3 regions of the Cobetia sp. BL01 genome follow, and region 2 is predicted to be linked to each of the others. Evidence: predicted binding sites of a transcription regulator. Region 2 holds the regulator's gene; each other region holds the start of a gene.
The links. The regulator PhoB, encoded in region 2, activates phosphate uptake and scavenging genes when phosphate is short. The targets are predictions, from matches to a motif close to TGTCATANNNNTGTCANA.

Region 1 (10,180 bases), on a different contig from region 2:
GGGCTTTTGCGTTCATGGCGTCACATTACGCCAAGAGCTTCATACCAGCTCGCGCTTTTCTTCACGTGCGATGCGACGATCACGTGCGACCGCGCGACAGATGACGGTCAATACCGCCAGGGTGAGTGCTGGCCATATCAGTACATAGGTAGCGAAAAGCAATGTCATGGGGCATGTCTCCTGTTGTCCGTCTTCAGACGTTATCCAGCTTCATGCGAGGCTCAGGCCGCCGGCTGTGGCTGGTTGGGCGCTGAAGTCTTGTGGTCGTCTGCGTCGAGTGCTTCGTCATAGTTGCCGACACGTGCGGTGATGGTGTCGAAGTCGAAGCGCTCCTGGCGGCTGGCGAGGCTCATGACCACACACACCAGAGTGCTGGTGCCGTAAGCGGTCAGTGAGGCGAGCAGAACGGTGTAGTCACGCAGGAAGTCGGTCGCGAAGATCAGCATGGCGATCATGGCGGCGACAGCAGCGATGATGCCGAGAATACGCCCCAGGAAGCCGAATACCATCAGACCGATGATCACGCCGCCGCCGATGCTGGCGAGCAGCTCGAAGAACAGGCCGCTCATGCCCGTCAGCGGCACCAGTTCAAAGCGTGCCAGGCAGAACATCACCATCGCGACGATGACCGACGTGGTGAAGGCGGTGTTGGTCACGCGATTCCAGAAGCAGCTGGCGATGACCGGGAAAACGATCGCGCCCCACAGAGCCCCGACGAAGACCAGCATCACCAGGATATCCAGTGAGAAGCTGGCGAAGACGATGCCCAGCACCGTGGCGATGATCATGGTCAAGCGGCCGATGAAGAGCATGCGCTTCGGGTCTGGCTTGCCGCGGGCGATATTCTTGCCATAGACATCAGCCATGATGATGGCGGATAGCGCGGAAAGGTCGGAATCCGCGGTAGAGGACAGCGAGCCGATCACCAGAATGAAGAACAGCGCGATGAAGAACGGCGGCAGATACTCGGACACCATCTGCGGGATGAGGTTGTTCATGTCGCCGTTGAGCGGCTCCACCCCGAGTGTCAGTGCCATCAGGCCAATCATGCCCAGGCCGATGACGATGGCGCCATAGCCCAGCGTCGCGGTGAGGAAGGTCGGCTTGATGTGGTCTTCGTTGACGGCGAACAGGCGCTGGGAAATGGTCTGGTTACCGATCGCATAGGCCAGTACAGCGACGAAGAAGGGCGCCCCCTGGTTCAGGATGGCATCCGTCGAGAAGAAGTTGGCCTGCTCAGGCGTCAGATTATCTAGGCCAGCGACCAGCTCTGTCGGGCCGCCCATGGCGAAGAACACCGCTGGAATGATCACGATGGCGATCGCCATTAGGGCAACCAGTTGCGCGAAGTCGGTCAGTACCGAGGCGCGGAAGCCGGACCACAGGGTGTAGAACAGCACCCCCACACCCGCCATGATCACGCCTGCCTGGAAGGACAGCGGTGAGAGCACGGAGACGAGCGCCCCGGCGGCGGTGAAGTTGACCATCAGGCTGATCACGCTACCCAGCAGGTTGGAGAGCGCCAGAATCAGCTGACTGGAGGAGCCGTGGCGCGCATGGATCAGCTCGCCCAGTGTATGCGCATTGGGCGCCAGCTTGCGGAAGCGGCGACCGAAGGGGTAGATGAACAGAATCATCAGTGCACCCCACAGGCCATAGTGGATCGGCCCTGAGACACCATAGGTATAGCCGGAGGTGGCGGCGGCATAGAAGGAGGCCGCCCAGATCCAGGTAGCCGTCATGCTTGCCGCGCCCATGCCGAAGCCAACGCGATGGTTGGAGACCATGAAGGCATCGGCATCTTCATTTTTCTTGCGGATCCCCAGCGTCATCAGGTAGGTGCCGCCATAGAAGGCAAGCAGCAGCAGTACGACAGTCAGGGTAGAGAATTGATATAGCGATTCGTTGTTCAAGAACTGGCCCTCGGTAGGGAAACAGGGCGCTACGCAACGCAGTCGCCTAAGGGCAAACGGTTGTCGATAGCGACGAGTAAGGAGGGGAAGGTTCTTAGCCGTGGACGTAGTTCTGCGTCATTTGCTCAAGCAAATGGCATCCAGCGCAGCACGTGGGCCGCGTCATCAATAATCGGCAATCTCGGTCAATGAAGACGGAGTTGGTGGCACTTCCCGGTCAGGCGGGAACTTGGGGGAGGGCGGCGTGGCATGCATCTGCCTTCATCGGAATAATGATATCGCATACGCGTCCTTGTTATCGGTCAAGCCTTGCAAGGGCGCTGATGCGAGTTGTTGGTCAGCCCCAAGCTTGGCAAAACGGTGTTTTTATTTTTTCTCGTTATCAAATTCGTTGGCAACGATAAATTATGCGCATGTCAATGTCCACACCCTGGCGGGGAAAGCTTGCCTCTCATTCACCTCAACGATGATTGGACGAGCGGGTGCGACGATGTTCAGTTGCGTGACACGTGCCAGAGCAGCATGAAAGACATGACGTATTATATAAATAATATTACTCGGCATGAGTTGTGTTTATTTGCCGAGTGTTCTGAATGGTGCCAGAAAGTGAAATAAATCGTTGTCATTACGTCATGCGTATTTCTTGTCCAATGCTTGAGGAAAAGACTCCCTCAATGGCCCAAGCAACGGCTGACTCGGCGTGGAAGAGGACGTTGACACATGGGAGAGCGAGTCTTCAAAGCGGCCCAGCTGTAGGGTCTCGGATGCTCAGTTCCGGCGATGGCGTTATAGTGCCAGGTGATAGCACCACACATGGCGGCAAGGTGGTGTATGCCCAGTCCAACTATCTGTTGGAGGGCAAGCCGGTGGCAGTGGTGGGGGTCATGGTAAGGTGTCCCAAGGATGGCCATAGCATCTGCAGCATCATCTAGGGGCATCCCACCATCAGCTTGAATGGCAAGCCGGTAGCGTTTCACGGCTGTCACACGTCATGTGGGGCGGCGCTGATCTCTGCCGCGAGTGGCAAGCAGGGCCTGGGATGAGGACGTGAGCTGGTCGATGAGTTGTCTGTATTCGTTGATCCTGTAGCCCTGCCTGCGGGATCTTTCGTTCTGAATCTGCGTGAGGCCGCAGTCTCTTGTTTCAAGCGGCGCATTGCAGAGGAAGGGGCTGTATTCACGTTCAAGGTTTCATTGAAAGTCTTTCTCTGCGCCGCGGGTTTTTCAGCCAGGCAGCGAGAGATAGTGTCAGTCACTTCCCGAGACAGACCTGCTGCCACGTGACGTAACAGCTCTTGCCGTTGGGCCTATGACAACCACTGACTATAAGGGGCATCTCCATGCTCACCTTGATCGTGAAATTTGACGTCAAGCCCGAACAACTCGCTACCTTCAAGCAGGCCTTGGCTGACAACAAGCTGGGCTCAGCGGCTGAACCGGAGATGCTGGAAATGCGTTTCTTCGCGGCCAAGGATTCTCCCACCACCATCTTCGCCTACGAGCGCTGGGCAAGCGCCGAAGCTCATCAGGCACATGTGAATCAGCCATACGCGCAAGCCCTGCTGAAACTGGCTGACACGGCGTTGGCATCGCCATTCGAGGTGATGCCCTTGAACGATACTGACCCGGCGCCATTGCATGAGGCGAACCCCAGGCACGTGCAGCCGGAAGATGAGGTATTCAGTATCTTCTTCATCTTCAAGATCAAGGAAGAATATCGCGCTCGATTGCTGCAGCAATTCACCACGCATGTGGCGAAGACGCGCAGTGAGGAGCCGGGCAATCTCGTGTTTGATCTGTATACCATCGACGGGCAGGACGACACGCTGGTGATATACGAGCATTGGCGCACGGAGTCAGACCTGTGGGACATTCACTTCCAGCAGCCCTATGCCATCGAGACAGGCAAGCTCTTGGAGCAGGCCATGGTCGGGGACATGCAGCAGTACCTGAATATCGTCAGCGAGTTCTGAGTTCTCCCGCCGGTCATTCGTTTCCTGTTTACCCATGCGATGCGCAGTCTTTAGAGGCTGCGCATTGTGCGTTCACCCCCTCCTTGAACATCAGCGTGTCATCCCACCGCCATCCACGCCTGTGAGCTCAACCAGGCGGCTGTCATGAAACCCTGCAGCGCCAGCGGTACGTAAGCTGGCAGGCCAGTGCGAGTCACGCGAATGTGATAGTTTCTGGAGCGTCCAGCCGTTTGGCGGCGCAGAGTCCCGGGCATTTTCTTCGCCGGCGGGGCAAGCGGCGCCGTGTTATTACCCGGTAGTGGCAACCCCTTCATCTTTGGTCAGGACCCCTCGTCATGAGTGATGCGTATTACCTCCACCTTACCGATCGCCTGCGCGAACAGCTGAAGGACCCTGATGCCTTTGAAGATAGGCGATTGCCCTCGGAACGCGTGCTGGCCGAGCGCTTCGATACCACGCGCGTGACGTTGCGTCAGGCGTTGGGGCAGCTGGAGGGAGAAGGGCGCATTCATCGCAGCAATCGGCGTGGGTGGTTCGTGTCGCCGCCGCGGCTGGATTACGACCCCACGCGTGACTCCGGCTTCAATGACTATGTGACGGCGCAGGGGCGGCGGCCACGGACGGAAGTGCTGCTGACCGATGTTCAGGCCTATCCACCGGCTGCGCAAGCGCTGGGCCTGGCGGCCCAGACACCGCTCTATCATATTCGCCGCCGGCGTTTCGTGGATGAGCGCGCCGTGCTCAGCGAGTCGATGTGGGTGGTGCCGGAGCGTGCCCCGGGACTGCTCGAGGAGGGCCAGTTCGGGGTGTCACTGTGGGCGGAGCTGCGCGGGCGCTATGGCCTGACGCTGGCCCACCGTGAGCTGCGCTTCTACTCCGAGTCGCTGGGGGAGCAGGCCGCCCGGGAGCTGGGGGTCGCCATGGGTAGTTCCGGTCTGACCGTACGTCGCGCTACCTTCGATGAGCAGCATCGTCCCATCGGCTATGACGAAGAGCGCTGGCTGCACAATGCGCTGTGCATCACCGTCACGCTCAAGAACAAGCCCTGAACCCGCGCTGCAGGGACACTATATGAGGTAACACTGTTTCACTGGGCCTTCAACTGACTGTCACGGGGGTGTCATTCGGCCCGCCCATACTCTTGGTATATACCAGATGGCGAGAGCCATTCATTCCAAGCGTTGGAGAGTCCCGATGTCCTTCTTGACCCGTTCCTTGCTGGCCAGTGCCGTTGGTCTAGTCGTTTCCCTCAATGCCCAGGCGGCCACCGAGCTCACCGTCTATACCGCGGTGGAGTCCGATGATCTGCAGAAATATGCCGAGCGCTTCCAGCAGGCGCATCCGGATATCGACATCAAATGGGTACGCGACTCCACGGGCGTGATCACCGCACGATTGCTGGCCGAGAAGGACAACCCGCAGGCGGATGTGGTGTGGGGCCTGGCCGCGACCAGCCTGCTGGTGCTCGAGAAGGAAGGCATGCTGTCGCGTTATGCCCCCAAGGGAGTCGAGGCGCTGGATACCAAGTTCGTCGACCCCGCCTACCGTGATGGCCAGGACCCGTCCTGGGTCGGAATGGACGCCTGGGTCGCCTCGCTCTGCTACAACACCGTCGAAGGTGAGCGACTGGGAGTGCCCAAGCCGACGTCTTGGGAAGACCTCACGCGTCCCGAGTTCAAGGGCCACGTGATCATGCCCAACCCGAGTTCTTCCGGTACCGGCTATCTGGATGTCGCCAGCTGGTTGCAGCTGTGGGGTGACGAGGGCGGCTGGGAGTACATGGACCGCCTGCACGACAATATCGCCCGCTACACCCACTCAGGCTCCGCGCCCTGCAACCTGGCCGGTTCCGGCGAGGCCGTGGTCGGTGTGTCCTTCGCCTTCCGAGGCGCGCGCCTCAAGGCACAGGGCGCACCGGTGGACCTGGTCTTCCCCGAGGAAGGGCTGGGCTGGGACATGGAAGCCGCGGCGATCATGAAGGGCACCGACAAGCGTGAGGCGGCGCAGACACTGATGGATTGGGCAGTGTCCAAGCCGGCCAATGAACTCTACAACGAAGGCTATGCGGTCGTGGCCTATCCGGGGGTGGCCAAGCCGATCGAGCATTATCCGGCCAATATCACTGAGATGATGATCGAGACTGACGTTGCCAAGGCGGCCAACCAGCGGGATGCAGTGCTCGCCGAATAGCAGCGCCGTTACGACGGCAAGTCCGACAGTCAGTAAGTCACGCCCAGCCACCTTCGTCATTGCCCCGGCGCCTTGCGCCGGGGCCGGGAGTTTCTCGCATGTCTCTTGTGACCGCACCCCCGCGTCATCACGCCTCGCGTCAAGCGCTGCCAGCGACTGCCGGCGCCTCGCCTCGCGCGGCCTCCGGCCCTGCAGCCCGGGCACCTGCGGGTGACGCAGCGCCTCAGGCACCCATCTCGCGTTCTGCGTCGTCAGATAGCATCCACCTCAAGATCAGCGGCCTCACCAAGCGCTATGGCCAGTTCACGGCCCTGAGCGAGATCGACCTCGCGATCCGCGAAGGCGAGTTCGTGTGCTTCCTCGGCCCCTCCGGCTGTGGCAAGACCACCTTGCTGCGCGCCATCGCCGGGCTTGCGCCGCAGAGCGAAGGCACCATCCACCAGCGCGGCCAGGACATCTCGCGGCTGCCGCCGCAGGCGCGCGACTTCGGCATCGTCTTCCAGTCCTATGCGCTGTTCCCCAATCTCACGGTGTTCGACAACGTGGCCTATGGGCTACGCAATCGGCGCGATGCGCGTGACGCGATGCGCCGGCGCGTGACGGAGCTGCTCACCCTAGTGGACCTGGCCGGCAGTGAAGGCAAGTATCCGGCGGCCCTGTCCGGGGGCCAGCAGCAACGCGTGGCACTGGCGCGGGCACTGGCGACCGAGCCGGGGCTGCTGTTGCTCGATGAGCCGCTTTCAGCACTGGATGCGCGCGTACGCCTGCATCTGCGCAGTCAGATCAAGGCGCTGCAGGCTCGGCTGGGCGTCACCACCATCATGGTGACCCACGACCAGGAAGAGGCCCTGGCCATGGCGGACCGCATCGTGGTGATGAACCATGGTGTGATCGAGCAGATCGGCACCCCCGCCGAGATCTATCGTCAGCCGGCGAGCGCCTTCGTGGCCGAATTCATCGGCAGCATGAACTTCCTGCAATGCTGTCCTGAGAACGCCAGTACTCTGCGTCTGGGTCAGCAGCGTCTGGAATGCGCGGCGCATGATCTTGAGGGGCTGGATCAGGCGCGTCTGGCCATTCGCCCGGAAGCCGTCTCGCTGTGCGCAGTGGGTGAGGGGCTGCCGGCGCAGGTGGAGCACGTCGAGTTTCTCGGCGCCTTCCTGCGTATCACTCTGACGCTTGAGGGCTGTGGGCAGACACTGTCGGCGGATGTGGCGCTCAAGGACAGTGAGTCACTGGGCGTGCGGGTCGGTGCCCGGGTGGGTGTGCGTCTGCCGTCCGAGGCGATCCGCCTGTACCCGCTGGTGGAGGCGCAGGCATGATGGCGCGTGCATTGCCCTTGTCGGGAAGGCTGTCAGGCGAGTCCGGCTTGCGTCTGTTGATGTTGCTGCTGGCCCTGGCGCTGCTGGTCATCGGGCTGCTGTTGCCGCTGGCCACCATGCTGATCAAGAGCGTGCAGGACCGCAGCGGCGACTTCGTCGGCCTGGCCAACTTCGCGCGCTATGTGCAGACGCCGGCGCTGGTCGGCTCGATCATCAATTCCGTCAGCATCGCGCTGATCAGTACCCTGACGGTGGTGAGTCTGGCGTTCCTGTGCGCGTACGGCATCACCCGCACCTGCATGCCGGGCAAGCGCGTCTTCCGCATGCTGTCCATCCTGCCGCTACTGGCACCGTCACTGCTGCCAGCCATCAGTCTGGTGTATCTGTTCGGCAATCAGGGCTGGTTCAAGGAAGCGTTGCTGGGGGAGAGCATCTACGGCCCCATCGGCATCGTGATGGGCATGACCTTCTGGATCTTCCCGCATGCGCTGATGATCATGATGACGGCGCTCAGTAACAGCGATGCCCGTCTCTATGAAGCCGCGGATGCGCTGGGAACGCCCAAATGGCGCAGCTTTCTGACCATCACCTTGCCGGGGGCGCGCTACGGCATCATCTCCTGTGCCTTCGTGGCCTTCACACTGGCGATCACCGATTTCGGCGTGCCGAAGATCATCGGCGGGCAGTTCAGTGTGCTGGCCACCGATGTCTATCGTCAGGTGGTGGGGCAGCAGAACTTCCAGATGGGCGCGGTGGTCAGCGTCATCCTGCTGTTGCCGGCCTTGCTGTCCTTCGCGGTGGACCGCTGGATCCAGCGCCGTCAGGTCGCGCAGCTCTCGGCGCGCGCCGTTCCCTGGCAGCCGACGCCAAGCCCGCTGCGTGACTGGGTCTTCGCGCTGCTCTGCTACGGCGTGGCCGCCGCGATTCTGGCCGTGATCGCCACCGCCATCTATGCCTCGCTCGTGCAGTTCTGGCCCTACAACCTGAGCCTGACCCTGGATCACTACGCCTTCAAGCCGCTGGCGGGCGGTGGCTGGGACGCGTGGCTCAACTCGCTGACGCTGGCCTTCTGGGTCACCTTGATCGGCACGCTGGTCATCTTCTTCAATGCCTGGCTGACCGAGAAGAGTCAGGGTTATCGTCCGCTGCGCCAGGGGCTGCACTTCATGGCGATGATGCCGATGGCCGTGCCGGGCATGGTGTTGGGTCTGTCCTACATCTTCTACTTCAACAAGGCCGACAACCCGCTGAACTGGATCTACGGCACCTTCGCGATTCTGGTGCTCAACACCCTGGTGCATTTCTATACCGTCTGCCACCTGACCTCGGTGACTGCGCTCAAGCAGCTTGTTCCGGAATTCGAGGCGGTCGATGCCTCACTCAAGGTGCCGTTCTGGAAGACCTTCTGCCGCATCACCTTGCCGGTGTCCCTGCCGTCAGTGCTGGATATCTCGGCCTATCTGTTCATGAACGCGATGACGACCGTCTCGGCGGTGGTATTTCTCTACAACAGCGATACCCGACTGGCCTCCATCGCGGTGATGCATCTCGACGAAGCCGGGCACTTCGCCAGCGCGGCCGCCATGGCAGTGCTGATCTTTTTCACCTGTCTGGGCGTCAAGCTGCTGCATGCGGTGGTCAGTCATCTGCTGTTGACCCGTGCCCAACGCTGGCGACAGGCGACCTGATACGCCGTTGGTCGTCTTTTTTTTGTGCAAATTAACTGGTATATACCAATGAGTATTCAACAACCGTACCTGCTGACTCCCGGGCCCTTGACCACCAGTGCGAGCGTCAAGGCCGCCATGATGAAGGACTGGGGCTCATGGGATCAGGACTTCAACACCAAGACCGCCGAGATCTGCCAGCAGTTGCTCCGCTGTGCCAATGCCAGTGAGCACCATGAGTGCGTGCCGATGCAGGGCAGCGGTACCTTCGCGGTCGAGGCGGCGCTGGGCAGTCTGATCGAGCCGACGAGTACGACGCTGGTGCTGGTCAATGGCGCCTATGGCAAGCGGCTGGTCAGTCTACTGACCCGCATGGGGCGCGACTGCGACGTACTGGCGTGGGGCGATGCCGAGGCGCCGTGTGCCAGGGCCGTGGCCGACAGACTCGCGGCAAGTCCCGAGATCGGTCATGTCGCCATGATTCACTGCGAGACAAGCTCCGGGATGCTCAATCCGGTGGCGGCCATCGCCGAGGTGGTGGCAGCACATGGTCGTGAGCTGATCCTCGATTCGATGAGTGGCTTCGGGGCGCTGGAGATCGATGCGCAACGTACCCCGTTTCTGGCGCTGATCTCCTCGGCCAACAAATGCTTCGAAGGGGTGCCGGGGTTCGGCTTCGTGATCGCTCGGCGTGATGCGCTGCAGGCGGCACAGGGACGTAGTCACTCGCTGTCGCTGGACCTGCACGATCAATGGCAGTACCTCAAGCGCACCGGGCAATGGCGTTATACCCCGCCGACTCACGTAGTGGCGGCGTTCCACCAGGCGCTTAAGGAACACGCCGAGGAGGGCGGCATCGCGGGCCGCCACGCCCGGTATCGCGCCAACATGCAGCGACTGGTGGCAGGCATGCGTCAGCGCGGCTTCACGACCCTGCTCGACGATGCCTGGCTGTCGCCGATCATCACCACCTTCCTGAGCCCGGCACACCCGTACTTCGACTTTTCACGTTTCTACGCCGAGCTCAAGGCACGTGGCTTCATCATCTACCCGGGCAAGCTCACCGACGTGGAGAGCTTCCGCATCGGCAGCATCGGACAGCTGGATGTCCGCGTG
Region 2 (10,180 bases):
GATTCTGGTGATGCCCTTCGGCGTGATGGCGGCCCTCTATCTGCACGAGGTCGCGCATCAGGGGCGTCTCACGCGACTGACCCGCATCGCGCTGCGCAATCTCGCCGGCGTGCCTTCCATCGTCTATGGGGTCTTCGGGCTGGGGTTCTTCGTCTACGGGCTGGGGGCCGGCCTGGATGAACTGTTCTTTTCCGAGCGTCTGCCGACCCCCACCTTCGGCACCGGTGGATTGCTGTGGGCATCGCTGACGCTGGCGCTGCTGACGCTGCCGGTGGTGATCGTGGCCACGGAGGAGGGGCTGGCGCGGGTGCCGCATCGCCTGCGCGAAGGCGCGCTTGCACTGGGTGCCACGCGCTTCGAGACCCTCAGGCGCGTGGTGATACCCGCGGCATCTCCGGCCTTGATGACCGGGCTGATTCTGGCGGTGGCGCGTGCGGCAGGCGAGGTCGCGCCCTTGATGCTGGTCGGCGTGGTCAAGCTGGCGCCGGACCTGCCGCTGGATGACAGCTTCCCGTGGCTGCATCTGGATCGCAAGTTCATGCACCTCGGCCATCAGGTCTATGATCTGGCTTTCCAGAGCAGCGATGCCTTCAGCAGTCGCCCGCTGGTCTATGCGACCGCACTGGTGCTGGTGGTCGTGATCCTGTGCCTCAATCTGAGTGCCATTCGCCTGCGTCACATGCTGGCACAACGTTACAAGGGAGCCACCGAATGAAGCGTGACTCTGCACGTGAGAGCGTCCAGTCGAGCTCGCAGCACCCCGAGGTCGTCAATCCGCAGGACACGTGCCTGGAAACCCGCCACCTGTGCCTCGATTATCAGGCGCAGGTGGGCAAGGAGCGTCACCGACGGCGTGCGCTTGACGACATCAGCCTGCGCATCGCGCGCAAGCGCGTGACGGCTTTCATCGGCCCCTCGGGATGTGGCAAGTCGAGCCTGCTGCGCACCTTCAATCGCATGACCGATCTCGATGAGCAGTCACGCCTGAGCGGCAAGGTCTGGTTGGAAGGCGAGGACATCCATGCCCGGGGCGTGGATGTCCCCATGCTGCGCCGGCGCGTCGGCATGGTGTTCCAGACGCCCAACCCCTTTCCGATGTCGGTCTACGAGAACGTGGCCTTCGGGCTGCGGCTGGTCGGCGAGAATGACAAGCGCCATCTGGATGACAAGGTCGAATCCTGTCTGCGGGCCGCGGCGCTGTGGGAGGAAGTGAAGGACCGGCTGTTCGACAGCGCGCTGGGGCTTTCCGGTGGCCAGCAGCAGCGCCTGGTGATCGCGCGCACGCTGGCGGTGGAGCCGGAAGTCCTGCTGCTGGATGAGCCAGCCTCGGCGCTGGACCCGATCTCGACGCTCAAGATCGAGGAGCTGATCCGCTCGCTGCGCTCACGCCTGACGTTGGTCATCGTCACCCACAACATGCAGCAGGCAGCACGTGTCTCGGATGCCACGGCCTTTCTGCATGAAGGGCAGCTGGTGGAATATGCCCCGACCGATCAGCTGTTCACCAACCCGCGTCGTCGCCAGACCGAGGACTACATCACCGGCCGTTTCGGGTGAGATCACCGAAGCGGCACTGCAGGTGGCTGACACGTGTCTCGCGCGGGACGTTGGCGGATGGGCCATCGCGTCGTGGATATTTCAGCGCGGCGCGAGATTCGATTGGCGTCCCAGCGCTCGAGTGAAATATAACTGCAATCAAGAGGCGTCATGCTAGGAGGGAGCCGCCTGCGCCAGACCCTGCTGCAGCGCTTCTACATCAATGCCACATGTCAGAGACCGCCTGCCTCGGCGGATGACTTCCCGGGAGAGGGTAATGGATATCACCAGCGATTCGCACGGCAAGCACATATCCCAGCAGTTCAATCACGAGCTGGATGCGCTGAAGACACACCTGCTGGCCATGGGCGGTCTGGTGGAGAAGCAGCTGCAGGATGCCGTCACGGCCCTGCTGGAGGGTGACAGCGAGACGGCGACACGCGTGCGTGACAATGACAAGGGCGTCAACGACATGCAGCTGAAGATCGACGACGAGTGCACCCGCGTGCTGGCGCGCCGTCAGCCGGCGGCCTCTGACCTGCGTCTGGTGCTGGCCGTGATTCGCGCCACCTCCGATCTGGAGCGCATCGGTGACGAGTCCAGCAAGATCGCGCGCAATGCCATCTCGCTGGTCGAGAACGGCCAGAGCCCGCGTGGCATGGTCGAGGTGCGTCACCTCAGTCAGCATGTGCGCAGCATGGTGCGTGACTCGCTGACCGCCTTCGCCCGCTTCGACACGGATCTGGCGCTCAAGGTACTGCGTGAGGATGCCTCGGTGGATCTGGAATACCAGAGCGCGATGCGTTCGCTGATGACCTTCATGATGGAAGACGCGCGCCAGATCACCCCGGTGCTCAACGTGATGTGGATTCTACGTGCGCTGGAGCGTATCGGGGATCACGCCGACAACCTCGCCGAGTACGTCATCTTCCTGGTCAAGGGCGTGGACGTGCGTCACACCGACACCCATGACCTCCAGCCGCAGGATCTCGACAAGCCCTGACGTGCAGGCCCCTTCCCCGGGGCCTGACGCCTGTCTGCCGATGACGCCCCGCCTCTGTCCCGCCGACGGAGTGCGGGGCGTCTGCCATTCGATGCGCCGACAGCTGCGTGGGACGGGTGGTAGTGCTAGGGTGTGGCTCCGGCCGCCCGAGGGCAGCCGCCTTTCACGAGATGACGAGGACGTCGCATGATTGATGCCGTATCGGCGCTGGTCCGCGGGACCCGCATGGTCTATACCCCCGGGCTACGCCGTTTCGTGTTCGTACCACTGGCGATCAACCTGGTGCTCTACAGTGCCACGCTGTGGCTGTTGTTCAGCCAGTTCGAGGGCTGGATCGATTACTGGATGCTCAAGGTGCCCAGCTGGCTGGAATGGCTGAGCTGGTTGATCTGGCCGGTGCTGGTGCTGAGTCTGTTGCTGGCGGTGTTCTTCACCTTCAGCCTGGTGACCAATCTGATCGCGGCGCCGTTCTACGGCATTCTGGCCGAGAAGGTCGAGCATCGTCTGGATGGCACCCTGATCGAAGATGAGCGTGGCCTGGTGAAGATCGGGATCGACTCGCTGGGGCGCGAGATGGCCAAACTGGGTTACTTCATTCCCCGCATGATCGCGCTGTTCATTCTCGGCTTCATTCCGGGCCTGAATCTGCTCTCACCGCTGCTGTGGGGGCTGTTCTCGGCCTGGAGCATGGCGATCCAGTATCTGGACTATCCGATGGACAACCATCAGGTCAGCTTCGGTGACATGAAGCAGCGTCTCAAGGCGCGCTGGTGGCCGTCACTGACCTTCGGTGGTGCCGTGTTCGTGCTGACGCTGGTGCCCTTGGCCAACCTGCTGTTCATTCCCGGGGCCGTGGCGGGTGCCGTCCTGATGTGGCAGAGCCACTACCGACAGCTGCCTGCCCCGCGCCGCTGAGCCAGGCTTTATCGCGAGCGTTGACGAACGCAGATACCACGACGCCCCGCCGTGACCTCATGCAGAGGGCGCGGCGGGGCGTTCGTGTCAGTGGGGCTGCAACCGTCAGGCAGTCGTCGCGCAGCGGCGTTCCACCGGGAAATGACAACGGAAGCGTGCGCCCTCGCCGGGCAGGCTGTCGATCTCCAGGCGGCCCTGATGGCGGATCAGCACATGCTTGACGATGGCCAGCCCCAGCCCGGTGCCACCAGTGGCGGTGCTGCGTCCCTTGTCGATGCGATAGAAGCGCTCCGTCAGGCGCGGTAGATGCACGGGATCAATGCCGTCACCGTCATCCTCCACCTCGACCATCACGCCCTCGCTGGTGCTCTGGCAGCGCAGCGTGATGTGGCAGTCTTCCGGCGTGTAACGCACCGCATTGAAGACCAGATTCGAGATCGCGCTTCTCAGCTCCTGCTCCTCACCCATCAGGGCCAGTCCGGGCTCGACCTCCACCGTGATGACATGCCGCTCCTTCGAGAGGCCTTCGGCATCTTCCCGGATACGTGTCAGCAGCTGTGCCATGTCGATGCGACGTCCTTCGCCCGACAGCTCGTCGGTCTCCAGGCGCGACAGGGTCAGCAGATCCTCGACGAGGTGCTGCATGCGGTCGGTCTGACTCTGCATCTGTCCCAGGCCACGCTGCCAGCGCGGGGGCAGGTCATCGGCATAGTCGGAATAGGTCTCGAGGTAGCCGGCCAGTACCGTCAGCGGCGTGCGCAGCTCATGGGAGACATTGGCCACGAAATCGCGGCGCATTTCCTCGAGACGGTAGAGACGGGTGACATCGCGCACCATCACCAGGCGCTCGTTGTCACCGAACAGGGTGATGGAGATCTGCAGGGTCAGGTTGTCGGAGAGCGGCGATTGCAGGGTCAGCGGCTCACGATAGGCCAGCCGATTGAAGTAATCGATGAACACGGGGTCACGCAGATAGTTGGTGACGTGCTGGCCGCGGTCGTGACTGGCCTTGAGGCCGATCAACTGCTCGGCAGCGCTGTTCCACCACTCCATGTCGCCGTGATTGTCGAGCATCACCAGGCCATCGCGCATCGCTTCCGAGGATTCCTGGATGCGGTTGAGGATACTGCGCAGTCGCTCCTGCGCCTGACGCTGACCCTTCTGGTAGCGATACAGACGATCGAGCAGATCCCCCCAGACGCCATCGCCGGGCGGCGGCTCTTCATGGGGGTTGGTGATCAGCCAGGTGTAGAGGCTCTTGAGGTGCTTGAGATGGACGAACAGGTACAGCGCCAGCCCCAGCGCCAGGCCCCAGCCCAGCAGGCCGAGCAGTCCGCCGACCAGCCCGAAGCCGCCCGCCAGATAGCCCAGCCGCCATAGCTCGTTCGTCCAGTAGCGCATCCGCGTCTCAGGCCTGGGCGCTGAAGCGATAACCGGTACCGCGGACGGTCTGGATCAAGTGCTGATGCCCCTCGCCCAGCGCCTTGCGCAGACGACGAATGTGCACGTCCACGGTACGTTCCTCGACATAGACATTGCCGCCCCAGACCTGATCCAGCAGCTGGCTGCGGGTGTAGGCGCGCTCCTGATGGGTCATGAAGAACTGCAGCAGGCGGTATTCGGTGGGGCCGACCTCCAGGGAGTTGCCGTGTGCGGTCACGCGGTGGCTGGCGGGGTCGAGCATCAGACCCTCGACTTCCACCGACTCCTCGACGCCCTTGGGCGTGGTGCGGCGCAGCACGGCCTTGAGGCGTGCCACCAGCTCGCGTGGCGAGAAGGGCTTGGTGATGTAATCGTCCGCCCCGGCCTCGAGCCCCTGGATCTTGTTGTCTTCCTCGCCCTTGGCGGTGAGCAGGATGATCGGCAGCTCCGCGGTGGTCTCGTCACGCTTGAGGCGGCGCGCCAGTTCCAGCCCGCTGGTGCCGGGCATCATCCAGTCCAGCAACAGCAGATCGGGCTTTTCATCGACGACGATGGCGTGGGCGTCCTGGGCATTGTCGGCCTCCAGCACGCGGTAATCCGCCATTTCCAGGGCGACGGCGATCATCTCGCGTATCGAGGATTCGTCGTCGACAATCAGTACGGTCTTGGAGCTCATCGCTAGATCCCATGCAGCAGTCGGCGCACGCGCCAGAATGACAAGTCGATGACGATTACAACCTGCTTATATGACAGTGAGATGACAATCGCCAGCTTGGCAGCTTGCCGCCCGGCTTGCCAGCGAGTCCCTCAACTCTCTCAAGGCGTGAATGCCACGCCTCGCCGCATGAGGAAGATCGCTGGCAGATCGGATGAGGACTCGGGCCCATTGGCCGGAAAGAGGGGTCAGGCAGCTGGCCAGGTCGCCAGCGCGATGCCCGCGAAGATCAGCAGGCCGGACCAGTGGTTGTTGAGAAATGCCTGGAAGCAGGGGCCACGCTCCCGCTCGCGAATCAGGCGCTGCTGCCAGACGAAGGTCACGGCCGCCGCGGCCAGCCCCAGCCAGTAGAAGATGCCCAGTGCCAGGTGCAGGCCGATGCCGATCAACACCGCCAGCATGCCCAGCTGCAGCAGACCGATCATCAGCGTGTCGGCGCGGCCGAACAGCACGGCGGTGGACTTGATGCCGACCTTGAGGTCGTCATTGCGATCGACCATCGCATAGGCGGTGTCGTAGGCCACCGTCCACATCAGATTGGCCGCGAACAGCCACCAGCCATAGGTCGGCACCTCCTCAAGCGTCGCCGCGAAGGCCATCGGAATCGCCCAGCCGAAGGCGGCACCCAGCACCACCTGCGGCAGATGATGGAAGCGCTTCATGAACGGATAGCTGGCCGCCAGCAGCACGGCGACGATCGACAGCAGCACCGTGGTCAGGTTGGTGAAGCACACCAGCACGAAGGCGGCCGCGACCAGCACACCGAACAGGGTCAGCGCCTCGCGCTCCGTGATGCGTCCTGAGGTCAGCGGGCGATCGCGGGTGCGTTCGACATGCTTGTCCCAGTGGCGATCCGCGTAGTCGTTGATCACGCAGCCGGCGGCACGCATCAGATAGACACCAGCCACGAAGATCAGCAGCGTATCGCGGTCCGGTAGCCCATCGGCCGCCAGCCACAGGGCCCAGAGGGTCGGCCACATCAGCAGCCAGGTGCCGATGGGGCGGTCCAGACGAGTCAGGGCGAGGTAATCGGCCAGTTTGGACGGGCGGGAAGCGGATGACGCTGACATCAAGACTCCTGATCGAACGGCAGTGGGGAATCAGAGTTCCAGAGCGTGCTGGAACCGAGGGGTGAAACCTTCCTGGACCAGTACCCGGAAGCGACCGTGCGAGAACATCGAGCGGCGCATCCACAGGCTGGCGGTGCGTGCCAGCGGCTGCGTGCTGGCAAGCCTCAGTGGCGCCCGGCTGACATCGATGGCGCTGCGGGTCAGGTCGGGCTGGCGGAACAGCCAATGGCCCAGCGAGCCTTCTCCGAGCGTCGAAAGACGGTGGCCATGGGCCAGGTCCAGCGCCGCCAGCGAGCGCGCGATCACCCAGGGCTCATCGCCATGACACAGGGCCACTTCGCGCCGCCAGACATGGCGTCGTGGCGCGATACCCAGCATCCGCGCCTCATCACGCCGGGCAGGGCCGGTGTCCTGCAGCAGCAGGCGCACGCGCAGCCCCTGACCATCGAGCATGCGCATGGCGTGATCGAGACGCTGGGTCAGCGAGTCGCTGGAGGACAGCCATGGCCACCAGCCGGCCGGCATGACGCCTTGCAGGCTCGCGGCGGGCTGCCAGTGGCGGCGGACCGCCGAGTCCATCGCTCTCTGGTGAGCGCAGGGAGTGCTGAGTTCCGAGCGAGACATGGCCCGGATGGCGATCTTGCCGGCAAACGCTGCCGAGTGGGAGTGACAGACCACGATGAATTCCCTGTCAGGATGACAAGTGGCGAGTCTAGCACGCCCGAACCGCAAGGCCTGCAGCGTGAGCATGCCCGCGCCAGTGGCAGGCTGGTATGCTGGGGCCCGACTACCCTCTTTTCCTCTCGGATCGATCTCAGGAGATGGCGCCATGCGCGACCCTCGTACCCTTGTCATCATCGGCACCGGCATGGCCGGCATTGGCCTGGCGCGTGCCCTGCGTTCGCGTGACAAGGACAGTCGACTGATCCTGGTCAGTCAGGACAGTGGCCACGATTACGCCAAGCCTCTGCTGTCCACCGCCTTTGCCAAGGGCATGAGCGCCCGGGCATTGGCACGGCAGACCTCCGTGGCCCTGGTGGATGAACTGGACGCCGAGCTGCGCACCCATCAGCGAGTGACGAGCATCGATACCCACGCGCGACAGGTCTGGCTGGGCGAGGAATGCCTGGCCTATGACGAGCTGGTGCTGGCACTCGGTGCCGCGCCGCGGCGACCCTTCCCCATCGATGACTCGGTCGGCTCGCGCGTGATGAGCATCAATGATCTCGATGACTATGCCGCCTTCAGCGCCACGCTGACGGCAGCGCGTGAGGCGGGGGAGAGTGGCCGTGTCGTGATCGTCGGTGCCGGTCTGGTGGGGTGTGAATACGCCAATGACCTGAAAGCCGCAGGACATGAGGTCACCCTGGTCGCGGCGGAAGACACTCCGCTGGATGGCTTGCTTCCCCAGGCGCTCGGCCAGCGACTTGGCAAGGCCTTCGATGCCATCGGCGTGCGTCGGCTGCAAGGCGAGATGGTCGAGACCATCACCGCCGGCAAGGCAACGCAGGCGCCCGTCAGCGTGGTGCTGCAGAGTGGTCATGCGGTGGAGGGCTCGCTGGTGCTGCTGGCCACGGGGCTCGCGCCACGCATCAAGCTGGCACAGGGCGCGGGGTTGAGTGCTGGTGGGGACGGCATCCGCGTCGATCGTCACCTTGCCACCTCCCGGCCGCATGTCTGGGCGCTGGGAGACTGCGCCAGTGTCGAAGGGGTCAATGCCATGTACGTGCAGCCCCTGCAGGCCGCGGCTCGGGTGCTGGCCGCCAATCTGTGCGGCGAGGCGGTCGAGCTCGACTGGAAGGCCTGGCCCGTGCTGGTCAAGACACCGGCGCTGCCCATCGTGGCCTACCCGCCTCGGACGGCCGTGGCGCGCTGGGACATCACGGGCGAGGGAGATGATCTCGATGCACGCGCTCTCGATGCGAACGAACGCTTGATTGGATATGCGTTGACAGGCGCCTCCGTTCGCAGGAAAGTCGAGCTGGCGCGGCAGGCACCGCCGTTGCTAGGCTAGGCGATGCCATGGCCGATGGTCGCAGACCCCTTGAAGCCAGCGTAGTCAGGCACGATAGTGAAGTTTCCGTCACAGAGCGTCAGGCGAGAATCAGGGACGACGTGTTACCGGTGACGTTCACCCCGTGAAAGGGGGACCCGGTATCGCATCGCCCAAGCGCCATGCAATGCCAGCAAGTGCAGCAACATCCGTGCAAGAACAACATTCGTGCAAGAACAACAATGAATCGGCGGCTGAGCCGCCCGTGCAGAATGCCAAACCAGGAGGGCTTTTCATGCGCAAGCCAGAACTCGCTGCGGCCATCGCCGAGCGTGCGGATCTGTCCAAGGACAAGGCTAGTCAGGTGTTGAACGTGATTCTCGACGAGATCACCCACACGGTCGCCAAGGGCAACGATGTTTCATTGATTGGTTTTGGCTCCTTCACGGTGCGTCAGCGTGCAGCGCGTACCGGCAAGAACCCCCAGACAGGCAAACCCCTGACCATCCCGGCCAGCAAGACAGTGGCCTTCAAGCCGGGCAAGTCATTGAAGGATGCGGTGACCAAGTAAGTCTGGTCCACGCCGCCGCGCCCCTGCTGGCGTGGCGGCCCGCCATGCTTGCCCGATGTCAGTATCGATGCCACCGGCTCCGCCACTCGGGCCCGGTGGCATTTTGTCATGGACGGTATCGATGGCTGTTCGCGGCTGACCGCTTGACCGTGCCGCCTCTCAAGGAAGGAATGACGCCATGAAGCTCAAGTTGCTGTTGTGGGTACTGGGCCTGCTGCTCAAGCGTGCCTTCCGGCGCGACCCCGAATTTCGCGCTCAGCTCGAGACGCGTTCGCTGGATTGGGGCGTTGCCACGGAGGATCTGAGCATCGCGCGTCATTATCGGATGTCTCGGGAAGGTGTGACCTCCGGCACCGGTCTGCCGGTGGATACGGAGCTTGAGCTGCGCTTCGCGGAGGCTGAGAGTGCGGTGGCCTTCCTGCTCAAGCCGTCTCCCAAGGCCTTCTTGAATGGCATGATGGAGCAGCGCGTGCGTCTGGTCGGGGATTCCGCCCAGCTCAATCGTCTGCAGTCATTGCTCAAGCGGATTCGCTGAACCGACGGCCATGCCGTAGTGACCCAAAAAAACGCCCCGCTGATCTGCTCAGCGGGGCGTTTTTCGTGAGGGCACGCAAGGTGTCACAGCAGATGCTTGAGGCCCGGGATGCCCTCGATGACCTGGTCGACCACACCATCGCCGGCTTGCTCGCGCGCATAGCTCAGCGTCTCATCGGCCACGCCACGTGCCTGATCCATGTTCAGGTCCAGTCCCATCAGCTTCTGGCCCAGCTCCAGTGCTCCCCCTCCGCTGCCTCCGGTGAATGCACTGACCGCCCCCATCAGGCCGCCCATGAGGCCACCGCCCCCGGACTCGGCGGCTTCCTCGCCAGCGCTGCCGATCAACCCTTCGGCGCCCGGAATGGCCCCCAGCAGTGATGCCGCCGGCCCATCCGGGCCCTGTTCACGCACGAACTTG
Region 3 (10,180 bases), on a different contig from region 2:
GCCGTCTATGGTGTGCACGCCGTGGAAGCCTTGCTGGCACGCGGCCGCGCGCCGAGCGAGCTGTGGGTGCAGGCAGGCGAGGCCGAGCTGCGTCTGAACGAGATCGTCGAGCAGGCGCGTGCCGCCGGTTCACGCGTCACCTTGAAGGCGCGTGAGGAGCTGGATGCGCTGTCCACCGGCGGTGGTGCCCATCAGGGGCTGGTCGCTCTGTGCGCGCCGCTCGCCACCGAGAACGAGACTGGCCTCAAGCTGCGCCTCGATGGCTGGTCCCATGAGGAAGCGCCGCTGTTTCTGGTGCTGGATTCGGTCACGGATCCGCACAACCTCGGGGCCTGTCTGCGCAGCGCCGATGCCGCCGGTGCCCATGGTGTCATCGTGCCCAAGGACAAGTCCGCCTCCCTGAACGCGACCGTGCGCAAGGTCGCCTGTGGGGCAGCGGAAGTGGTGCCGGTCTATCAGGTCACCAACCTGGCCCGCACGCTGGATGCCATGAAGGAAGCCGGTGTCTGGGTGCTGGGTACGGCTGGCGAAGCCGAGGCCATGGCCTTCGAGGCCGATTTCACCGGGCCGGTGGCCATCGTGATGGGCGCTGAGGGCAAGGGCATGCGTCGCCTGACGCGCGAGCACTGCGACAGCCTGATTAAGCTGCCGATGGCGGGCAGTGTCTCGAGTCTGAATGTCTCGGTCGCGGCCGGTATCTGCCTGTTTGAAGCCGTTCGTCAGCGCCGCAACGGCTGACAGCGAGAATGGGGGTGTCAGGGCATGAGGCGTGCCTCGCGACGTGTCGCTTGCCAAGCCCTTGACACCTCTCTACAATACTGCGGTTCTGTGAAGTGCAGTCTGCAGTGAATGCGCGGCATGGGGGCACCTGTCCTCGCCCGCGCGCGTTGTACGTGGCTTTCGAGCCCGAATGACACAACCGTAGTAATCACTCCACTCCTTGCTTCCCGGCCCGAGACGCGCCGTGGAGGCTGTCAAACCGAAAGGAGCCAAGCCATGCGTCACTACGAGATCGTGTTCATGGTCCACCCGGATCAGAGCGAACAGGTTCCGGCCATGATCGAGCGTTACACCTCCATCGTGACCGAAGCCGGCGGTACTGTGCATCGTCTGGAAGATTGGGGTCGCCGTCACCTGGCCTACCCGATCAACAAGATCCACAAGGCCCACTACGTGCTGATGAACGTCGAAACTACCGGTGAAGTGGTCGAGGAACTCGAGACCATCTTCCGTTTCAACGACGCCGTCATCCGTAACCTGGTTGTGCGTGCAAAGGAAGCGGCCATCGAGCCGTCTCCGATGATGAAGCCGGCTGAAGAGAAGCGTCCGCGTCGCGAAGACAAGCGTGACGAAGCCGAAACTCAAGACGCTAACTGATACCGCACCCCCAGGAGGTCATTGCAATGGCACGTTTTTTCCGTCGTCGCAAGTTCTGCCGCTTCACCGCTGAAGGCGTGAAGCAGATCGACTACAAGGACATCGAAGTCCTGAAGTCTTACATCACCGAGACCGGCAAGATCGTCCCGAGCCGCATCACCGGCACCAAGGCGCGTTATCAGCGTCAGCTGGCGACTGCCATCAAGCGTGCGCGCTACCTGGCACTGCTGCCGTACAGCGACAGCCACCAGTAAGGCGACACCATGATGCTGGCATTGGCACGTTGGGCCATGCGCGGACCGTTGCAGTGCATCGCGATTGCACTGCTGACGGGTCTTCTGCCCTGGTTCTTCTGGTTCAGTGCCTCCATCAGTGCGCTGGTCACGCTTCGGCGTGGCCTTGCGCCAGCCGCACCCGTGTTCATCGCCGCTGCCATTCCGGCAGGCTGGTGGTGGACACAAGGCGATCCGGTGCCATTGGCGACCGTGTTGCTGGTCACGTTGATGGCAACCCTGCTGCGTGCTCGCATGCGATGGGGGGAGGCGCTGATTGGCGCCAGCCTGACAGCGGCAATGATGGTGCAGTCCGGGATATTCCTGCCACCAGGCGGGGCTGGTCCACTGCTTGAGAGCATTCGTCAGAATGCCCCTGAGCTTGATGCACGCTTGAGCGACTTTGCCGCTCAAGGTGTGCCGACTGAACAGCTCGCAGGGTTGGTCATCGGCGGTATTACCGGGTTGGTGGTCCTGCTGGCCGCCACGGCCTGTCTGGCCCTGGCGCGCAGCTGGCAGTCCGGGCTCTACAATCCGGGGGGATTTCGTCACGAGTTTCATGCCTTCCGGCTGAGCCCGCGAGAAATCCTGATACTGGCAGCCTGCGGCATCATCGGGGTCTTCCTCGATGTGCCTGCAGTGCTCCTGCTGATCTGGATACCGTTGTTCGTGGCCGGCATTGCCCTGGTGCATGGCTATATCGGGTTAAAGGGGATGAGCGGGTTATGGTTGGTCGGCGTCTACTTTCTGCTGCTGACGACCTGGCCCACGATTCTGATTTTGCTGCTGCTGGCTCTTGTTGACGTCTTTGCGGATCTTCGCGCACGTCTTGCTGGCAGTCATCGATAAGAGGTTTACGAGATGCAAGTCATTCTGCTCGACAAGATTGGCAAGCTGGGCAACCTGGGTGACCAGGTGTCCGTCAAGGCTGGTTTCGGTCGCAATTATCTGCTGCCGTACGGTCTGGCTGTTCCGGCCACTGCCGAAAACCAGGCGGCTTTCGAAGCTCAGCGCGCTGAGCTGGAAGCACAGGTTGCAGAGCGCAAGGCCGAAGCTGAAGCGCGTGCCGCTCAGCTGAACGAAATCGAACTGTCCCTGGTCGCCAAGGCTGGCGAAGAAGGCAAGCTGTTCGGTTCCATCGGTCCGCGTGATCTGGCCGAAGCCATCGCCCAGTCCGGCATCGACATCGCCAAGAGCGAAGTCCGCATGCCGGAAGGCCCGCTGCGCAACACTGGCGAATACGACATCGTGCTGCAGCTGCACGCTGAAGTGACTGCCACTGTTCGTGTGGTCGTGGTCGGCGAGTAATCGCTGATCCGTGGTGGCTGCCCGGTGATCCGGCGCTGCCACCACAGGTGGTACTCGAACCGCCCTCGCATCCTGGATGCGGGGGCGGTTTTTTTGTGTCTGGCGTTTCTTTGTCGGGCGTGACAGGGAAAATCCTCTGCACGCGGGCAGGGCGATGACAGGCAAAATCCGGTAGAATGCCTGCCCCCGTGAGGTAGAGCATCATGTGCGGTCGCGATGGTTGGCAGGCTCGCGGCGATGCACGAAAATGGAGGTTCCCGCGGGCGTGTCAGTCATCAGCAGGAGTCAGCCAGGCATGAGCGAGATGCAGGATCAGGATCGCGAGACGGCGGCGCTCAAGGTGCCCCCCAATTCGCTGGAGGCCGAGCAATCGGTCCTCGGCGGTTTGATGCTGGACAACAGCGCCTGGGACACGGTGTCCGAGCGACTGGTGGCCGACGACTTCTATCGCTACGAGCATCGTCTGGTCTACAACGCCATGTCCCAGCTGGTGGGCAGCAGCCGGCCGCTGGATGTGGTCACGTTGTCCGAGTTGCTGGAAAGCCGTGACCAGCTGGAGTCGGTCGGCGGGCTTGCGACCCTCGCCGAGCTTGCGCGCAATACGCCCTCGGCCAGCAACATCAAGGCCTATGCCGACATCGTTCGCGAGCGCGCGACGCTGCGCAAGCTGATCCAGGCGGCCAACCAGATCGCCGAGAGCTCCTTCAGCCCTCAGGGGCGAGACGCCGACGAGCTGGTCAACGAGGCCGAGCGTCTGGTGTTCCAGATCAGCGAATCACGCCCCAAGAGCGGCGGCCCCAAGGGCATGAGTCAGCTGTTGACCGGCGCGGTGGACCGCATCGATGAGCTGTTCAATCTCAAGGGCCAGATGACCGGCCTCTCGACCGGCTTCCGGGACCTGGATGACATGACCTCCGGTCTGCAGCCATCGGACCTGGTGATCATCGCGGGGCGCCCCTCGATGGGCAAGACCACCTTCGCCATGAACCTGGTCGAGCATGCCGTGGTCTCCGGCGACAAGCCGGTGGCCGTGTTCTCGATGGAGATGCCGGCCGAGTCGCTGATGCTGCGCATGATCTCCTCGCTGGGCCGCATCGATCAGACCAAGGTGCGTACCGGTCAGCTGGATGACGAGGATTGGCCGCGGCTGACCTCGGCGGTCAACCTGCTCAAGGACAAGCAGCTGTTCGTCGATGACACGGCGGCCCTGTCGCCCAACGAGATGCGCTCACGCTGTCGCCGCATGGCGCGCGAACACGGCGGCATCGGCCTGATCATGATCGATTACCTGCAATTGATGCAGGTGCCGGGGCTGTCCGAGAACCGTACTGCCGAGATCTCCGAGATCTCGCGCTCGCTCAAGGGTCTGGCCAAGGAATTCGCTTGCCCGGTGGTGGCGCTCTCGCAGCTGAACCGCTCGCTTGAGCAGCGTCCCAACAAGCGCCCCGTGATGTCGGATCTGCGTGAATCCGGCGCCATCGAGCAGGACGCCGATGTCATCGCCTTCGTCTACCGTGATGAGGTCTATAACAAGGACAATCCCGACAACAAGGGCTTGGCCGAGCTGATCATCGGCAAGCAGCGTAACGGCCCCATCGGCACCGTTCACATGGCCTTCATCGGCAAGTACACCCGTTTCGAGGACCTGGCGCCAGACAGTTATGGCCAGGCCTTCGCTGAATGACGTGATGCGCATGCGCATCAAACATGTACCCGGGCGGCGGCAGCGACGTCGCCCCGCAAGACCCGCACTGACGGGGAGGAGATAGCATGGCAGGTGGATTTGGGCGCGGACGCGCACGCACTCCCAAGCTTCAGGGACGCGGTACGCTGGAGAGCCTTGAGCGCGAAGGGCCTTTCAAGGAATGGCTGGGCATGCCGGATCTCTATCGCTTCACGCTGGTCGTGGAGGGCGAGAGCTACAGCTATCAGACCGAAGACAGTGAAGTGCCGGTCGTCGCGGGCGACATGGTGGTCTTCCGTTACAAGGAAACCAAGGCCGGCAAGTGGATCGACCGCAATTCCCTCGGCAAGGCCATCGACCCCAACTCGCTGTAAGGCGTCCACCTCCGGCGTGGCATGAGCGTATTGGCCAGCCGCGACCGGGCAGGCTCGTCGCAAGGCATCCTTGCATGGCAGCACCGCGGTGATGTGCCCGACCCTTCGCTGACACATCACCGCCCCATGTCATTTTCCTGTCATATCAGCATGCTTTGATTCTGGCATGCTGCCATCCCCGCATCCCGCTTTAGCTGAGGCATCCACTCCCGAATCCGGCCAGGCGCTGGAGGCGTTGCTGCGTCTTCGCCAGTTGCGGATGCATTTCCAGCCCATCGTGGCGGCAGATGGCCGTGAGGTCTTCGCCTACGAGGCACTCGCGCGAGCTGCTGCAGGATGCAGCTTGCGCTCACCGATGGCGATGTTCGAGGCGGCTCGCCAGCATCGGCGCCTCGCCGAGCTGGACGGCCTCTGTCGTGAACTGGCGCTTGAGCAATGGGCCGAGCAGGGCCTGAGTGAGCGCCTGTTCCTGAACGTGTCGCCGGAGGTGCTGCTGGACAGTGCGCATTCTCGGGGACTGACACGTCACCTCCTGCATCGCCATGGGCTGCATCCGCATCAGGTCGTCATCGAGTTGACTGAGCAGACCCCGGGGCTGGACCCGGCACTGATGCGTGAGGCCGTCTGCCATTACCAGTCGATGGGCTTCGCCATCGCGCTGGATGACCTCGGTGAAGGGTACGCCAGCCTCAAGCTGTGGTCGGCGGTTCAGCCTGACTTCGTCAAGATCGACCGACACTTCATCAGCGGTATTCATCAGGATTCACTCAAGCGGCGTTTCGTGCGCTCGATCATCGACATCGCCCACGGCAGTGGCAGTCAGGTGATCGCGGAAGGCATCGAGCAGGAAGGCGAGATGGAATGCGTGTCTCAGCTTGGGGCCGAGTATCTGCAAGGCTGGCTGTTTGCGAGCGCCGAGGTGGACCCTGCTGGCCAGCGTGCCGGTCTCGAGCAGCGCCTGCATCGTCTGAGTCGCCGCCGGCATGCCGCGCCTCTGGCACTCGGTGCCGGCAGCCTGCTGCGGCAGGTGGCGCCGGTACTGCAGGATACCTGTCTCGAGGAGGTGGCCGAGCGTCTGCATGCCGAGCCGGAATTGATGGCGCTGGCAGTGGTGGACGCGCAGCAGCGGCCGGTCGGCATGATCATCCGCCATCGACTGCTGGGATTGCTGAATCAGCGCTTCGGACCGGAGCTGCATGGACGACGAGCGATCCATGAGGTCATGCAGACCCATTCACTGCGTGTCGAGGAAGATGAGCCGCTCGAGCGTCTGTCGGCCAAGCTGCTCGGGCGCCGGGACATTCATCGTGACGAGGATTTCATCATCATGCGAGGGGGATGCTATCGCGGCCTTGGGCGTCCTCTGGATCTGCTGCGTATCCTCGCGGAACGTCAGCTGGCGGTTCGTGCTCAGTGTCCGTGAGCCTCTCCGGGTCGGCGGCCTTGAACATGACGTCATCCAATCGTCATGGTGGTGCCGTGCAATCGTCATCGTCTCCCCGCAAGCTGGCGTGAAGCCTTGACGCCACCTTCACGATGATGGATACCTCAGACAACAGAGGTCCAGGAGCCGACACCATGTCCAGAATTGCCGCTGCCTTAACACCTGCTGGCCTGCTGGTCAGCAACCTGAATGCGCTGATCGCCGAGTATCCGGCACTGGAGGCGCGTGTGATCAGTCATGCCGCCAGCCGCTTCTATCAGGTCCAGCTGGTACTGGAAGCGGGTGCCGATGAAGACGATGAGCGCAGTGAACTGTTGATGAAGCGTGGCAAGCCGATGCTGTTCCGCTCGCTGGAGGATGTCTACTGCGAGCTCAGGCGCGCCGGTCTGTCACGCGCCTGGCTGGTATCGCAGGTGGCCAACGACGAGATGATCGGCCGACCGCCTCAGTACCATCAACCGTTGAGCTCGCGCATCCCCTTGAGCTTCTGAGTCAGCGTCTCCTCTGGGGGACCCAGCGGCCGATACGCTCACGGTGGCGGGCAAAGACCCGATAGCCGACATCCAGTATCGGACGCAGCACCGGCAGCAATGACAGCCTCACCAGGCGCCGATAGCCGAGTACCGCATAGAGGGCTCGGCTGGCGTCCATGCCGACATACCATTCCCCGCGCGCATCCTGCACGTGCAGGCGCCCCATCATCGTCTCGAAGCTCAGCCCCAGAGCATCTGGGGAAAAGTCCTTTGCACGAATGTCGACCGTCCTGACCCGTTCCCGCCTCGGGTGTCTCGCCAGCCAGGCGACCTCGCGCTGGCACAGGGGGCACTTGCCATCGTGATAGAGCGTGACCGGTGCACTGGCCTGCCAGATGCGACTCATGAGGATTCCTTGTCGGTCGTGGAACTGGAGGGCGCGGGATGGTAACCCGCGCGATGGGCACCGCTGCCATAGTCAGCGGCGCTGTCGAGTCGGGCGAGAAAGGCCTCGGCCTGTTGCAGCAATGCTTCGCGCTTTTCGTCCTTCATGCGTCGCCAGCTGCCATAGACCAGCGACATGCGCGGGTTGCGTGACAGTGATTCGCGATGGCGTTCGATGAAGTGCCAATAGAGACTGTTGAAGGGGCAGGCATGCGTGCCGGTGACCTTCTTCGGCGAGTACTGGCACCTGTCGCAGTGATTGGACATGCGATCGATGTACTTGCCCGAGGCACAATAGGGTTTGGAGCCCATCAGGCCGCCATCGGCGTGCAGCACCATGCCCAGGGTATTGGGCAGCTCCACCCACTCGCAGGCATCGACGTAGACCGCCAGATACCAGTCGCACAGCGCCTCGGGCTTCACGCCGCACAGCAGGGCGAAATTGCCGGTGACCATCAGGCGGCGGATATGGTGGGCATAGGCATGATCACGCGTACTGAGGATGGCTTGATCCACACAGCGCATGCCGCTGTCGCCGCGCCAGAAGACCTCCGGTAGACCCCGTGTCGCATTCAGGCGATTCTCCTGCTTGTAGCCGGGCATGCGTGTCCAGTAGATCCCACGCACATACTCTCGCCAACCGAGAATCTGCCGGATGAAGCCCTCGGCGGAGTTGACCGGTACCTCGCCACGTCGCCAGGCATCATCGACGGCAGCGCAGACTTCGTGGGGACTCAGAAGCCCGATATTGAGCGCCGCGGAAAGCCGGGAGTGGAACAGGAAGGGGTCACTGTCATCGATGGCATCCTGATGGTGGCCGAAGTCTGCCAGGCAGTGCGCGAGGAAGTGAGCGAGATCGTCGAGCGCCTGGGCGCGGGTCACAGCCCAGTTGAAGTTGTCCAGATTGCCGAAATGACGCAGCTCGCCCTCGGCTCCCTCGCCGAAGCGGGTGTCCACCAGCGTCAGCACTTCGCGCGTCAGCGCATCCTGGCGGTGGTCATGCTGCGGTGGTGGCGGTGACTGGAAGTCGGCGGGAATCGGTTCGCGATTGTCATGATCATGATTGAACTTGCCGCCGGCGGGCTCGCTGCCTTCCATCAACAGATCCGTGTCACGGCGCTGTTCACGGTAGAAGTATTCCATGCGCAATTGCTTGCGTCCGTCGGCCCAGGCCGCGAACTGTGCCGGTGTGGTGAAGAAGCGGTGATCTTCCAGCACCACCCAGGGAACCTCGCCTTTCTCGCGGCGCGCGAGGAAGGCCTCCAGCAGTCGCCATTCCCCAGGGCGAGTCACCAGAATGCCGTCACATTGATGGAGCGCGGCCAGCCGCTCGGCTTCCAGGATCAGCGATTGACGATTGTCCGGGTCATCCAGGCGGCTTTCATGCACCTGCCAGCCGCAGTCGCGCAACTCCTGTGCGTGATGGCGCATCGCGGCCAGCATCATCGCGATCTTGTGCGGATGGTGTGGCACGTAGCGGCCTTCCTCCTCGACCTCGCAGAAGGCGATCAGACTCTCGGCAGGTGCCTGCTTGAGGCTCGCAAGCTCGTGACTGAGCTGGTCACCGAGAATCAGCACCAGCGGGCGCGCGAAGTCGTGACGGGTGGCAAGTTGCAGAGTGGAGGTTTCGGGCACACTGACTCCTGCGGCGGGGCGCAAGCACGGCTTGCGTCAGGTTGTGACAATAATTGTCGTAAAGCTGTACAAATCGTGATGATAGTATAACTTCATCCCTCACGCACAGGGCGAGCTGGTAACATGGCTGCGCTGTCGGTGAGGGTGGCTGGTTGCCGCTTCACCCCTTTTCTTGCCCCTTGTCAGGAGTTCATCGCCCATGAGCACCCCGCGTTTCGGCGTCATGCTGGTCAATCTCGGCACCCCTGAAGCCCCGACACCCAAGGCGGTGCGTCGCTACCTCGCGGAGTTTCTCGGTGATGTACGCGTGATCGACCTGCCGCGTCTGCTCTGGCTGCCGATCCTGCATGGCCTGGTGCTGACGACTCGCCCCAAGAAGGTCGCCGAGGCCTATGCCTCGGTGTGGACGGAAGACGGCTCGCCGCTGATGGCCATCGGCAAGCGTCAGCGTGCCGCGCTGGAGGCGCGTCTGGCCGAATCGCTGGGCGAGGAGATTCCGGTAGAGCTTGCGATGACCTACGGCAAGCCGACCATGGAAGAGGTGGGGCGCAAGCTGGCCAGTCGTGGGGCAGATCGCATCCTGGTGCTGCCGCTCTATCCGCAGTTCTCGCGGACCACGACTGCCGCGGTGTTCGATCGCCTGGCGCGCGCGCTCAAGCCGTGTCCGCACCTGCCGGAACTGCGCTTCGTGCGTGACTACCATGATCATCCCGACTACATCGCCGCGCTGGCCGCCAGTGTCCGTGAACACTGGGAAAAGGCAGGGCATCGCGGCAAGCGTCTGTTGATGAGCTATCACGGCATCCCCAAGCGCTATGCGACGGCGGGCGACCCCTACCCACGCCAGTGCGAGCGCACCAGCCAGCTGCTGGCCGAGGCGTTGGGGCTTGGGGACGATGAGTGGGCGATGACCTACCAGTCACGCTTCGGCAAGGCCGAGTGGCTCAAGCCGTATACCGATGAGACGCTCAAGGCCTGGGGGGCTGAAGGTCTGGAAAGCGTCGACGTCATCTCGCCGGCCTTCGCGGCCGACTGTCTCGAGACGCTGGAGGAGCTGGAAGAGGAGAATCGCGGCTACTTCACTGAGTCCGGCGGGGGCGAGTTCCGCTACATTCCGGCGCTCAATGACCGTCGTGAGCATATCGATCTGCTAGAGGCACTGTGCCGCC

Region 1: ACZYGA_RS12855 (UTRA domain-containing protein) is a predicted target of PhoB. The motif match lies at 3,982-3,999, and genes of this name have one in related genera.
Region 3: ACZYGA_RS09385 (DUF6482 family protein) is a predicted target of PhoB. The motif match lies at 6,469-6,486, and genes of this name have one in related genera.

Annotation. Positions count from the first base shown of each region.
Region 1 is NZ_JBVBEE010000007.1:43,231-53,410, forward strand. Features, by position in the region: gene ACZYGA_RS12835 (putative transporter small subunit) at 40-168, opposite strand; gene ACZYGA_RS12840 (sodium:solute symporter family protein) at 222-1,913, opposite strand; partial or broken gene ACZYGA_RS12845 (PAAR domain-containing protein) at 2,705-2,956, shown strand; gene ACZYGA_RS12850 (putative quinol monooxygenase) at 3,253-3,885, shown strand; gene ACZYGA_RS12855 (UTRA domain-containing protein) at 4,221-4,934, shown strand; gene ACZYGA_RS12860 (putative 2-aminoethylphosphonate ABC transporter substrate-binding protein) at 5,080-6,075, shown strand; gene ACZYGA_RS12865 (putative 2-aminoethylphosphonate ABC transporter ATP-binding protein) at 6,174-7,397, shown strand; gene ACZYGA_RS12870 (putative 2-aminoethylphosphonate ABC transporter permease subunit) at 7,397-9,085, shown strand; gene ACZYGA_RS12875 (2-aminoethylphosphonate--pyruvate transaminase) at 9,134-10,180, shown strand, end outside.
Region 2 is NZ_JBVBEE010000005.1:84,284-94,463, reverse strand. Features, by position in the region: gene pstA (phosphate ABC transporter permease PstA) at 1-715, shown strand, start outside; gene pstB (phosphate ABC transporter ATP-binding protein PstB) at 712-1,557, shown strand; gene phoU (phosphate signaling complex protein PhoU) at 1,814-2,539, shown strand; gene cysZ (sulfate transporter CysZ) at 2,726-3,454, shown strand; gene phoR (phosphate regulon sensor histidine kinase PhoR) at 3,560-4,855, opposite strand; gene phoB (phosphate regulon transcriptional regulator PhoB) at 4,863-5,552, opposite strand; gene ubiA (4-hydroxybenzoate octaprenyltransferase) at 5,780-6,661, opposite strand; gene ACZYGA_RS11010 (chorismate--pyruvate lyase family protein) at 6,692-7,339, opposite strand; gene ACZYGA_RS11005 (NAD(P)/FAD-dependent oxidoreductase) at 7,491-8,675, shown strand; gene ACZYGA_RS11000 (HU family DNA-binding protein) at 8,950-9,225, shown strand; gene ACZYGA_RS10995 (hypothetical protein) at 9,404-9,760, shown strand; gene ACZYGA_RS10990 (DUF2780 domain-containing protein) at 9,844-10,180, opposite strand, start outside.
Region 3 is NZ_JBVBEE010000004.1:142,178-152,357, forward strand. Features, by position in the region: gene rlmB (23S rRNA (guanosine(2251)-2'-O)-methyltransferase RlmB) at 1-738, shown strand, start outside; gene rpsF (30S ribosomal protein S6) at 997-1,377, shown strand; gene rpsR (30S ribosomal protein S18) at 1,404-1,631, shown strand; gene ACZYGA_RS09360 (hypothetical protein) at 1,644-2,498, shown strand; gene rplI (50S ribosomal protein L9) at 2,511-2,957, shown strand; gene dnaB (replicative DNA helicase) at 3,262-4,641, shown strand; gene ACZYGA_RS09375 (hypothetical protein) at 4,728-5,015, shown strand; gene ACZYGA_RS09380 (EAL domain-containing protein) at 5,182-6,438, shown strand; gene ACZYGA_RS09385 (DUF6482 family protein) at 6,594-6,950, shown strand; gene ACZYGA_RS09390 (thiol-disulfide oxidoreductase DCC family protein) at 6,952-7,338, opposite strand; gene ACZYGA_RS09395 (cryptochrome/photolyase family protein) at 7,335-9,011, opposite strand; gene hemH (ferrochelatase) at 9,211-10,180, shown strand, end outside.